Regions from separate parts of the Pseudoduganella lutea genome, predicted to be linked through region 3. Evidence: predicted binding sites of a transcription regulator. Region 3 holds the regulator's gene; each other region holds the start of a gene.

Region 1 (3,970 bases), 180 kb from region 3:
CCCATTGCCCCCACCAGCAGAACCGGTAACAGTGGCGCCCCCGGGCGAGGAAATACAGCAGGGACGATATTGCCAGCAAGCCGGCTGGAAGCAGCATCGCATATGAAATCAACCGGCCCCTGGATTGGAATGGCCAGAGATAGCGCCATACGGGATGGCAAATGACGATCCTGGATGTAGAGATAAACACGATTTCCCCCGGCGGGCAGCGCCCGGCCACAAAGGGTGGGCGCTACTGATAAATTAGTTCCAATAGGAAATAATTTAATCATGGGCATCGTTTCACTACTCTGATAAATGTCAAATGTTGATGTTAGGAAATCCTGTTCCTGGCTCGGCATCTGTCAGAAGTTGGATCGGTTACGCAAACCGGTGCAAGTTACTGTCATCAACCTGCGTCAACCAGATCATCCAGGGCGGCCATCAAAACAGGCTCAACTGCCCTGCCGCCTCGGCCTGCTTCGCTTTCGCTCCCATCTGCGGCACGACCAGTGGCGGCCGGAACCGCGTGCAATCGAGCTGCCGGAACCGGCTGCCCCGCCCCGCCATGCCGCAACGCTGGATGGCTTTTTCCACCCGCTGGCGGATCAGGTCGGCCCACAGACCCTGGCCGCTCATCCGCGTGGCGAACGAGGCGTCGTAATCCTTGCCGCCATGGATTTCGCGAACGCGGTTCATCACGCGCTGGGCGCGGTCCGGGAAGTGGGCTTCCAGCCATTGCTGGAACAGGGGATTGACTTCCCACGGCAGCCGCAGCACCACGTAGCTGGCCTGGACGGCGCCGGCATCGAATGCCGCCTCGATGATCTTCTCGATTTCCGGCTCCGTGACGAACGGAATGATCGGTGCGACCGACACGCCGACCGGGATGCCCGCCTCCGTTAGCGTGCGGATGGCGCGCAGCCGGCGCTCGGGCGCGGCGGCGCGCGGTTCCAGCGTGCGAGCGATCTTCGGGTCGAGCGTGGTCAGCGTGATCGACGCCGCGGCCAGGCGCTTTTCCGCCATGGGCGCGAGGATGTCGATGTCGCGTTCGATCAGCGCGGATTTCGTGATCAGCCCCACCGGGTGCCGGCATTCCTGCAAGACCTCGAGCACGCGCCGTGTGAGCTTCAGTTCCCGCTCGACCGGCTGGTAGGCATCGGTATTGACGCCCAGCGCGATCGGCTCCACCGTGTAGCCGGGCTTCGACAGTTCGCCGCGCAGCAGGTCCGGCGCATTCATCTTTGCAAACAGCTTGCTCTCGAAATCAAGCCCGGGCGACAGGCCCAGGTAGCTGTGCGTGGGCCGGGCAAAGCAGTAGATGCAGCCGTGCTCGCAACCTCGGTAGGGATTCAGCGATACGCCAAAGGGAATGTCCGGCGACTGGTTGCGCGACAGGATCGATTTCGCCGTTTCCTCGGTCACCTGGGTGCGCCAGACCCGGGGTTCCTCTTCCTCGCGCAACCAGCCATCGTCGAAGGTTTCGCGCACGTCCAGCTCGTAGCGGCCCTGCACGTTCGTGACGGCGCCGCGCCCTTTCAGCGCCTTCAACGACCGGGGCATGGACATGACTTGCCCGGCATGAGGCTCGCGGTCCGTGGCGAGGTGACTTGAAAACAAGTTACTTGTGGTGAAGTTATCTCGGTGCATGGGAGCTCCAGCGTTTCACTATAACTGTATGTATATACAGTATTCTAGGCCTGTTTTCAAGGGCATGCAACCACCGCACGTGCGTTGGCAGTTCCTCAACTGGTATGATTCGCAATTGTCCGTCCGGTATCGAACCGGGCCCCACCCTACAAACCCAATATGACCACGACTACTCCGTCCTTCCTGGCGAGGATCCCGCTTGCGTTCAGCGCCTTCTTCAAGACGCTCGGTGACGCCGAATTCGCCGCCCGCTTCCAGAACGACCAGGTCGGCCCCATCAGGGCTCCTTCTGCTCCTTCAGCTCCCCCGCCGCCGCCGGCTCCTGCGCCCGTCCCGGCCCCCGCACCTGCGCCGGTGGCCCCACCGCTGCGCGAAGCCACGCCGGATGCCGCGCTGCAACTGCTGTCGCTGCTGCAGCGCGAAGCGCGCCTTATCGATTTCACGCAGGAAAACCTGGCCGGCTATTCGGATGCCGACATCGGCGCCGCCGCGCGCGTGGTGCACGAAGGCTGCAGCAAGGTGCTGAAGGAACACTTCACGATCGAACCGGCCCGCGCCGAAGCCGAAGGCAGCCGCGTGACGCTGGAAGAAGGCTTCGATGCCGCCGCCGTGCGCCTGACCGGCAACGTCGTCGGCAAGCCGCCATTCAAGGGCACGCTGAGCCACCGCGGCTGGCGCGCCACGGCCGTGCGCCTGCCGAAGCTGGCCGAAGCGCATGACGCGAAAGTGCTGGCGCCGGCGGAGGTGGAACTGTGAGCGAAACCACCAACACGCCACGCTTTGCGATCGGCATCGACCTGGGCACCACGCACAGCGCGCTGTCCTATGTGGACCTGGCGGGCAGCGATGGCGAAAAGACGCAGCAGTCGGTGCTGGGCGTACCCCAGCTGACGGCGCCAGGCACGGTGGAAGACCTGCCGCTGCTGCCCTCGTTCCTGTACCTGCCGCACCCCGATGAATTGCCGCCGGGCGAACTGGCGCTGCCGTGGAGCTCGGAAGGTGAAACCTCGGTTGCCGGCGAGATGGCGCGCAGCCGCGGCGCCACCACGCCGATCCGCCTCGTGTCGAGCGCGAAGAGCTGGTTGTGCCACCCCGGCGTGGACCGCCGCGCCGCGATCCTGCCGAACGACGCGCCGGAAGAAGTGACCCGCGTGTCGCCGCTGGAAGCGTCCACCCGCTACCTGGCGCACCTGCGCCAGGCATGGAACACGGCGCACCCGGATGCGCCATTCGGCGAGCAGGCCGTGACGGTGACGATCCCCGCCTCGTTCGACCCCGCGGCGCGCGAGCTGACCGCCGAGGCGGCCCGTGCCGCCGGCTACCAGGCCGTGACCCTGCTGGAAGAACCGCAGGCCGCGCTGTACAGCTGGATCCAGGGCAGCGAAGGCCGCTGGCGCAAGGAAGTCAAGCCTGGCGACATCATCCTCGTCGTCGACGTCGGCGGCGGTACCAGCGACTTCTCGCTGATCGCCATCACCGAGCGCGATGGCGTGCTGGAACCGCACCGCGTGGCCGTGGGCGACCATATCCTGCTGGGCGGCGACAACATGGACCTCGCCCTCGCCCACCTCGTGGCGCGCAAGCTTGCCGCGAACGGCACGCAGCTCGACCCGTGGCAACTGCGCGCGCTGACCTACGGCTGCCGCGCCGCCAAGGAAAACCTGCTGGCCGACGCCAGCGCCCAGACCTGGCCGATCGTGGTGCCGAGCCGCGGCTCCAAGCTGATCGGCGGCTCAATCCGCACCGAACTGACCCGCGACGAAGTCACGGCATTCATTACCGACGGTTTCTTCCCGAAAGTGGAAGCGGCGGCCCGCCCGGCCGTGCGCACCCGCGCCGGCCTGACGCAACTGGGCCTGCCCTATGCGCAGGATGCCGCGATCACGCGCCACCTGGCCGCCTTCCTGGGCCGTCAGAAGGGCGCGACGGCCGACGTGCCGGGCTTTGCCGACCTGCAGAATCCGGACCACTCGTTCCTGCACCCGAGCGCGGTGCTGTTCAATGGCGGCGTGTTCAAATCCGAACTGCTGGCCCGGCGGGTAATGGAGACGATCAACGACTGGCTGTACATGGAAGGCGCGGAAGCCGCACGCATGCTGGGCGGCGCCGACCTCGATCTCGCCGTGGCGCGTGGCGCGGCCTACTACAGCTACGTGCGCCGCGGTACCGGGGTGCGCATTCGCGGCGGCACGGCCCGCTCGTACTACGTGGCGGTGGAATCGTCGATGCCGGCCATCCCAGGCATGGAGCCGCCGATCCAGGCGCTGTGCGTGGCGCCGTTCGGCATGGAAGAAGGCAGCGAACTGGAATTGCCGGGCCAGGAGTTCGGCCTCGTTGTCGG
Region 2 (3,970 bases), 3.4 Mb from region 3:
GGCGCGACAAGCTGGCCGCGCTGGGCGGGCTGGTGGCCGGCGTGGCCCACGAACTGAACACGCCGATCGGCAACACGCTGACAATCGCCAGCGCCATGAGCGAACGCCTGGGTGCGCTGCGCGCCGGCCTGGCCGCGGGCCTGCGCCGCTCCGACCTCGAACAATTCCTGGCCCAGGCCGGCGAGGCCGACGAAGTCGTGGTGCGCAACCTGCGCCGTGCCGCCGCGCTGATCGCCAGCTTCCGGCAGGTAGCCGTCGACACGGCCAGTTCGCAACGCCGCCAGTTCCGGCTCGATGAATTCATTGCCGAGCTGGTGCTGCCGCTGACGGCCGGCATCGCACCGCCGCGCCCGCGCGTCGTGCAGGAAGTGGCGCCCGGCCTGGCGATGGACAGCTATCCCGGTCCGCTGGGGCAAGCCGTTTCCGCGCTGTTCGAGAATGCCGTGATCCACGGGCTGGACGGGCGCGGCGACGGCACCGTCACGCTGGCCGCCCATGCACTGGAGGATGGCTGGATCGCGTTGTCCGTGGCGGACAACGGCGCGGGCATTGCTCCAGGGAATCTCGAACGGGTGTATGATCCCTTCTTCACTACCCGGCCCGGCGCGGGTGGTTCCGGCCTGGGCCTGCACGTGACGCACAATATCGTCACCGGCGTGCTCGGTGGCCGGATCGCCGTGCGCAGCGCGCCGGGCGCCGGCAGCACCTTCACGATGACCCTTCCCGCGATCGCTCCCCGATGAAACGTAAGCTGTTCCTGAGTACCCTGCTGCTGGCCGCCATCGCCGGCGCCGCGCCGGCCCCCTGGTGGCTGTGGGAAAGCGTGACCGGCAGCGGCGCCAAGGTCTGCTCGCAGACGCCGCTCGGCCCCGGCTGGCGCAAGCTGCTGGGCCCGTACAAGGATTCCCGTTGCGAGAAGTTGATTCGTGTTCAATAATGGCCCGACAAGCTTTTTCACACCGACGGAGGAGACATGTTTCAGAATCCCGAGCAATTTGCCCAAGCGACGAAAGCCCTGTTCGAGTTCCAGCTCGAAACCTTCAACACGCTGACCAGCAAGGCGGTCCAGGGCATTGAACAGGTTGTGCAACTGAATATCGACACGGCCAGGAGCGGCGTCGAAAAGAACATCGCCGCCGGCAAGGAGCTCAGCCAGGCCACGGACCCGAAAGCAGCCATGGCGGCCGCCAGCGCACGGATGCAGAACCTGACCAACGTGGCCGAGTACAACCACCAGCTGGGCCAGATCCTCGCCGAAATCCACACCGAATTCAGCACTGCCGCCGAAGCCCACCTGGCCGAAGCGCGCAGCAACTTGTCGGCGCTGATCTATGACGTGACGCAGAACGTGCGCCCGGGCTCCGAGAATGCGGTGGAAATCGTCAAGACGGCGATCGACAATGCCTTCGCGGGCTATGAACAGGTCACCAAGGCCACGCGCCAGGCCGTTGCCGCATTCGAGGACCAGCTGGCGAAAGCGGCCTCGCTCGCCGAACAGCAGGGCGCCGGACAGACCAAGCACTGACGTCGTTGCGCGTATTGCCGGCATAAAATAAAACGCTGGGCAAGCGGCGGGAGAAGCGATAGACTGTATATAAATACAGCTATCGCCCTCCCGCTTTTTTTTTTGCGCCTGTTTTGGCCGCCTGTTTTGGCCACTACTGTTAGCCGCTTCTTTTTACCGCCGTTCCGATTGCCCGCATCCCCGCAGTACCGATGAAACCAGTCCTCGAAAACCCTTTTTACTACCTGGATAACTTCCACCAGGTGCTGGAATGGATCGGCGAACGCTATGCCGACCTGCTGGACAGCGAGGAGCGCGACTTCATCGACCGCTTCCCCGCCCTGCCCCGGCCATCGCGCGCGCTGTTGGTGCGCATGGTGATGCGCAAGGGGCAGCTGTTTCGCGCCTCGAAGCTCGTCTACGAGGAAATCGGCTGCGCCCGCGCCGCCGCCGCGGCGCTGGCGGAAACCGGCTGGATCGTCGTCGATCCGGCCATGTCGCTCGATGAACTGTTCGACCTGCTGCAAAAGCCGGAACTGTGCCAGGCCTTCGGGCTGGCCGGCGCGCTGCGCTCGGCCCGCAAGGAAGCGCAGCTGGAGGCGCTGCGCGCGGAGCACGACACCGCGCGGCCCTTCTCGGCATGGTGCGGCGACGGTGCGCCGCGGGACGAAGCCTACCGCATCGTCGCAAAACCGCTGTGCGACCGGCTGCGGCTGATCTTCTTTGGCAATTACCACCAGGACTGGACGGAGTTCGTGCTGTCCGACCTCGGCGTGTTCCGCTTCGAGCACGTGGAAATCTCGGAAGCGGCGCGGGGCTTTCGCACGCGCCGCGACATCGACGACTACCTGCAGTTGCACGCCTGCCGCGAACGTTTCGGCAATGGCGAAGCGCCGCTGGACGTGCTGCGCGACGTGCCGCCGCCCGGCACGGACAACGAATGGCTGGCCAGCCGCCGCCACAAGCTGCTGTTCCAGCTGGGCCAGCAACTGGAGAAGCTACGCGACTGGGCCGGCGCCTGCACCGTCTACAGCGACTGCGCCTATCCGGGCGCGCGGGCGCGCGCGATCCGCGTGCTGGAAAAGGACGAGCAGTTCGGCGCCGCCTGGGAACGGTTGCAGGCAGCCATGGCGGCGCCGGAAAGCGAAGCGGAGCGGCAGCACCTGCTGCGCATGGCGCCACGGCTGGCGCGCCGACTCGGCCATCCGCGGGGGAGCACCGGCAAGGCTGCGCCGCCAAGCCGGTTCGACCTCGCCTTGCCCCAGCCGGATGGCCAGTGGTGGGTCGAAGGCGTGGTGCGCGACCACCTGAACCGCGAGGAAGCGCCCGTCTTCTACGTGGAAAATGCCCTGATCAATTCGCTCTTTGGCTTGCTGTGCTGGGATGCGGTCTTTGCCGCGATTCCCGGCGCCTTCTTCCATCCGTTCCACCACGGCCCGGCGGACCTGCACAGCGCCGACTTCCACCGCCGCCGCACCGCACAATTCGATGCCTGCCTGGCGCAACTGGACGACGGCAGCTATCCGGCCACGATCCGGCGCAACCTGGAAGCCAAGCGGGGCATCTCGTCGCCGTTCGTGTTCTGGGGCGCGATGGATGAAACGCTGCTCGAGCTGGCACTGCACTGCATTCCGCCGGCGCACCTGAAGCAAGCGTTCCTGCGCATCCTGCAGGATGTGAAAGCCAACCGCACAGGTTTTCCGGACCTGATCCAGTTCTGGCCGGCCGAGCGCCGCTACAACATGATCGAAGTAAAGGGCCCCGGCGACCGCCTGCAGGACAACCAGCTGCGCTGGATCGACTACTGCGCGCAGCACCGCATGCCGGTCACCGTCTGCTACCTGCAATGGGCGCCGCAATGACGGTGGAGATCGTGAATACGGGCCCGGTGGACACGGCCGCGGCGGGACCCCGTTACAGGGTGGCCGTGCGCGCGCTGTGCGAGTTCACCGCCAAGACGGGCGACCTGGACCTGCGCTTCACGCCCTCGCCGACCGCGCAGGAAGGCATCGCCGGGCATGGCGTCGTCACGTCGCGCCGTGACGACGATTATGAAAAGGAGATCGCGCTGTCCGGCGATTTCGGCCCGCTGCACGTGCGCGGCCGCGCCGACGGCTACGACCCGAAGCGCAACCAGCTGGAGGAGATCAAGACCTTCCGCGGCGAGCTCGATCGCATGCCCGGCAACCACCGCGCGCTGCATTGGGCGCAGTTGAAGGTCTATGGCCACCTGCTGTGCGCCGCGCGCGGCTTGCCGTCGCTGCGCCTCGCGCTGGTGTACTACGACATCGGCTCGCAGAAGGAAACGCATCTCGTCGAGGAGCATGCCTCGGCATCGCTGCGGGCCTATTTCGAAGCGCAGTGCGGCCTGTTCCTGGCCTGGGCGGAAATGGAACTGGCGCACCGCGCCGCGCGCGACGAGCAACTGAAGGCGCTGCGCTTTCCGCACGCCGACTTCCGCCCCGG
Region 3 (3,970 bases):
ACCGATACCGGCGCCTACGACTGGAGCCGCTACCCGAACATCTTCGAGAACTACAAGAAAGCCGCGCCGGCGATGTGGGGCATCACGCAGGTTCGCGCCAAGGGCCTGCGCGACTTCGGTGCCTCGCTGGGGCCGGAAGCGGCGCACCACATCGCCGTCGGTGCCGAAACGCTGGCGCTGCGCATGGAGCGCACCTGCGCCAACGCCAGGGCGCTGGCCGAGATGCTGGAAGCCGATCCGCGCGTGGCCGCCGTGCACTATCCCGGCTTGCCCTCGCACCCGCAGCATGGCATCGCGACCGACCTGTTCAAGGCCTATGGTTCGCTGTTCAGTTTTGAACTGCGGGACGGCATCGACTGCTTCGACTACCTGAACCGGCTGAAGATCGCCGTGCCCGCCTCGAACCTGGGTGACACCCGCACGCTGGTGATCCCGGTTGCGCACACGATCTTCTACGAGATGGGGGCCGAGCGCCGCGCCTCGATGGGGATCGCCGAATCGCTGATCCGCGTTTCCGTGGGCATCGAGGAGACCGACGACCTGGTGGACGATTTCCGCAAGGCGCTGGATGCATGATGGCGAGGCATGAAGGTTGATGCATGAGGGTTGAAGCATGATCCAGCGCTGGATCGGTGCCGCCGCCGCACTGGCCACGGTATTTGCCGCAGCGGCCGCGCGGGCTGAAGTCTCGGTGCCGCTGGCGCTGGAGCGGGGCATCCCCGTGGCCCAGCTGACCATCGCCGGTCATGTCTTCCCGTTCACGTTCGATATCGGTTCGTCGCGCACGCTGCACCTGACGCGCGAGGTGATGGCCAGGATTCCCGGCCTGAAACTGACGGGCCGCAAGATGCGAAGCGCCGACCTGACCGGCAAGGTGCGCGAAGAAGAGGAATTCGTCATCCCTGACCTCGTCGTCAACGGCGTGTCGTTCGGCGAGGTGAAGGGCGTGTCGTATGAGGCGTGGGGCCTGGGTATCGGCAAGGGGGCCGGCCTGCCGCCGCACTCCGTCGTCGGCCTCGGCCTTTTCGCCAGGCAGCCTTTCGTGTATGACCAGTCCGGCCGCACCTTGCGCTTCGGCGCGCCGCTCGAGCCGGGCTCCGGCTGGCAGCCGCTGGCCCATGAGCGGGTGCACGAAGGCATCGTCGCCAGCTTGTCGAACGAGCGTGCCCGCTACCGTCTGGTGCTGGATTCCGCCGCCAACATCTCGATCGTCAAGCCGCAATCGGTCGAGAAGCAGGGAGACCGGCCGACCCGCTGCGATGTGTTCGGGCCGGACAAGCCATGCAGCTTCGTGTCCGTCTCGTTGCCGGGCGGGGCGGCGATCACGCCCTACCTGATGCCCTTGCCAGGGTTCTTCCAGCCCGACGGCATCCTCGGCGCCGACTTCTTCGGCAGGTATGCCGTGTATGTGGACCAGGCCCAGGGGAAGGTGGCAGTGCGGCCGCCGTCGAGGTAGGGCGCTGAGGTAGCATCTGAAGTAGCTGTGGAGACAGCCGTAGAGACAGCCAATAAGGCAGGCCCGCGAAGCAGGGCGCCGTGACGGAAGTCGCTGGCGAACAGGTGTCGTGCCGGCCATTGCGAGCCGGCATGACGCATGCCGTACCGGCTGGTGCAAGCCGGCACGACAGGAGAGCAAACGTGAAGCGTCAGTGCCAGGCGCGCAGCAAGCCGACCGCGAGGCCTTCCAGCGCGAATTCATCTTCGGGCTTCACGGTGATGATCTTGAAGTCCGGATTCTCCGGCAGCAGCTCGATCGTGGCGCCGGTGCGGCGGTAGCGCTTCACGGTGACTTCGCTGCCGATGCGGGCCACGACGATCTGGCCATTCTTGGCGCTATCGACCTTCTTGACCGCCAGCAGGTCGCCATCCATGATGCCCACGTCGCGCATCGATTCGCCACGCACCTTCAGCAGGAAATCGGGTTTCGCGGAGAACAGGGCCGGGTCGACGCTGTAGGTTTTTTCCAGGTTTTCCTGCGCCAGGATCGGCGAACCGGCAGCCACGCGGCCAATCAGCGGCAGTTGCATCAGCAGCGCCGCGGGCACCTGCGGCATGTAATCGGTTGCATGCGCACTGCCCGGCGTGCCCGCGGGCGCAGAAGGCCCCGCCGCCCGCACGCCACGGTCGCCCAGCAGGCGAATGCCGCGCGACGTGCCAGCCGTGATTTCGATCGCACCTTTGCGCGCGAGCGCCTTCAGGTGCTCTTCGGCCGCATTGGCCGACTTGAATCCCAACTCGGCGGCGATCTCGGCGCGGGTTGGCGGGAAGCCGGTGGTATCGATGGCATCCCTGATCAGGTTGAGAATTTGTTCCTGCCTTGCGGTGAGCTTGATCATGATGCGAGTAGCCGTAAAAATAGCTGTGGATATAGACAGTCTGTATTTTTGTACAGTGCCTGCGCGATTGCAAGAGAAAACACGATTCAGGCGCAGAAATATTTCATGAAAACCGGTGACAGGCACCAATTTGCGGGAAATGTTGCAGAAAACCCATGCCAGGAAGGTGTGGGCGGGGGCAGGCAATCTCCGTTACGCGGGCGTGGACCATGCTCCACGACATCCCCGCTTCGCCAGCGGTTTCGCAGCGGACGTGCAACGGCGGAATGGCTTGCCGACAGCCTGGCGGCGGCGGTGGCGGACCGCCGGGCGGCTAGCCATTGGTGAAAATATCTGCTATTCTAGCGGGCTTACCTCTTCCCACACCTGTCTTGACGCCAGGGTGGGCTATCAACAGTCCTTAAGGGAGTTTGCATGCGTCACTACGAAATCGTATTTATCGTCCATCCGGACCAGAGCGAGCAAGTGCCCGCGATGATCGAACGTTACAAGGCCAGCGTCACGTCGCGCGGCGGTAACGTCCACCGCGTGGAAGACTGGGGCCGCCGTCAAATGGCGTACTCGATCCAGAAACTGGCCAAGGCACACTACATCTGCCTGAACATCGAGTGCGACAACGACACGCTGGTCGAACTGGAAACCGCGTTCAAATTCAATGATGCCGTGCTGCGTCACCTGACCGTCAAGATGAAGAAAGCGGAAACCGCTCCTTCGCCGATGATGAAGTCGGTCCAGCGTGAAGACGCCGCCAAGAGCCACCGCGCTGAAGCCGCGGCCGCTCCGGCAGCTGCTGCAGCCTAAATCCGGGAGTCTTGCTGAACGAGCTGAAGTTCACTGGCCTGATCACCGAGCGGGAAGTCATACGTTTCACCCCCGCCGGGCTGCCGATCGTGAATGCAGTATTGCAGCACAGTTCGCAGCAGATCGAGGCAGGCATCGCCCGCCTGACGGAATTTGAAATCGCCGCGGTTGCCGCGGGGGAGATTTCAGGCCGTTTCAGCAGCGCGCCGCTGGGAGGGGCCTACGAATTCTCGGGGTTTCTCGCCAGGAAAAGCCGCAACAGCAAGAGCCTGGTTTTTCACATCATTGATTTTCGTGCCGCCTGAAGCGACACAATATTTAAATACAGGAGCCTAAAATGGCATTCGGTAAAAAGTTCGACAAAAACAAAGCCAAGCTGAAAGAAAAGCGCAAACAGCAGAACCCGCTGTTCAAGCGTAAGAAGTTCTGCCGCTTCACCGCCGCTGGCGTTGAGCAAGTCGATTACAAAGACGTCGACACGCTGAAAGATTTCATCCAGGAAAACGGCAAGATCATGCCGGCACGCCTGACCGGCACGAAGGCGCACTACCAGCGTCAAGTGGATACCGCGATCAAGCGCGCGCGCTACCTGGCCCTGCTGCCGTACACCGATCTGCACCACGCCTAATCGGCAGCAGTACAGATAGAACTGGAGAACATTATGCAAATCATTCTGCTGGAAAAAGTTATCAACGTCGGCAACCTGGGCGACGTGGTGAAGGTCAAGGACGGCTACGCACGTAACTTCCTGATCCCGCAAAAGCTGGCACGCCGCGCTACCACGGCTGCCGTGGCCGAGTTCGAAGCCAAGCGCGCCGACCTGGAAAAAGCCG

Evidence for each region. Region 3 encodes LexA, which represses DNA repair genes until DNA is damaged. Its sites were predicted from a motif close to ACTGTATNNNNATACAGT; they were not measured.
Region 1: a site for LexA is predicted at 1,653-1,670, ahead of EWM63_RS20930 (PA0069 family radical SAM protein). Genes of this name have one in related genera too.
Region 2: a site for LexA is predicted at 1,588-1,605, ahead of EWM63_RS02415 (VRR-NUC domain-containing protein). Genes of this name have one in related genera too.

The regions. Positions count from the first base shown of each region.
Region 1 is NZ_CP035913.1:4,901,310-4,905,279, reverse strand. Features, by position in the region: gene EWM63_RS20935 (hypothetical protein) at 1-278, opposite strand, end outside; gene EWM63_RS20930 (PA0069 family radical SAM protein) at 424-1,548, opposite strand; gene EWM63_RS20925 (DUF2760 domain-containing protein) at 1,789-2,385, shown strand; gene EWM63_RS20920 (Hsp70 family protein) at 2,382-3,970, shown strand, end outside.
Region 2 is NZ_CP035913.1:590,922-594,891, forward strand. Features, by position in the region: gene EWM63_RS02400 (ATP-binding protein) at 1-743, shown strand, start outside; gene EWM63_RS02405 (hypothetical protein) at 740-937, shown strand; gene EWM63_RS02410 (phasin family protein) at 974-1,525, shown strand; gene EWM63_RS02415 (VRR-NUC domain-containing protein) at 1,717-3,366, shown strand; gene EWM63_RS02420 (ATP-dependent DNA helicase) at 3,363-3,970, shown strand, end outside.
Region 3 is NZ_CP035913.1:4,724,350-4,728,319, forward strand. Features, by position in the region: gene EWM63_RS20085 (cystathionine gamma-synthase family protein) at 1-576, shown strand, start outside; gene EWM63_RS20090 (hypothetical protein) at 614-1,456, shown strand; gene lexA (transcriptional repressor LexA) at 1,647-2,336, opposite strand; gene rpsF (30S ribosomal protein S6) at 2,751-3,137, shown strand; gene priB (primosomal replication protein N) at 3,152-3,442, shown strand; gene rpsR (30S ribosomal protein S18) at 3,475-3,765, shown strand; gene rplI (50S ribosomal protein L9) at 3,799-3,970, shown strand, end outside.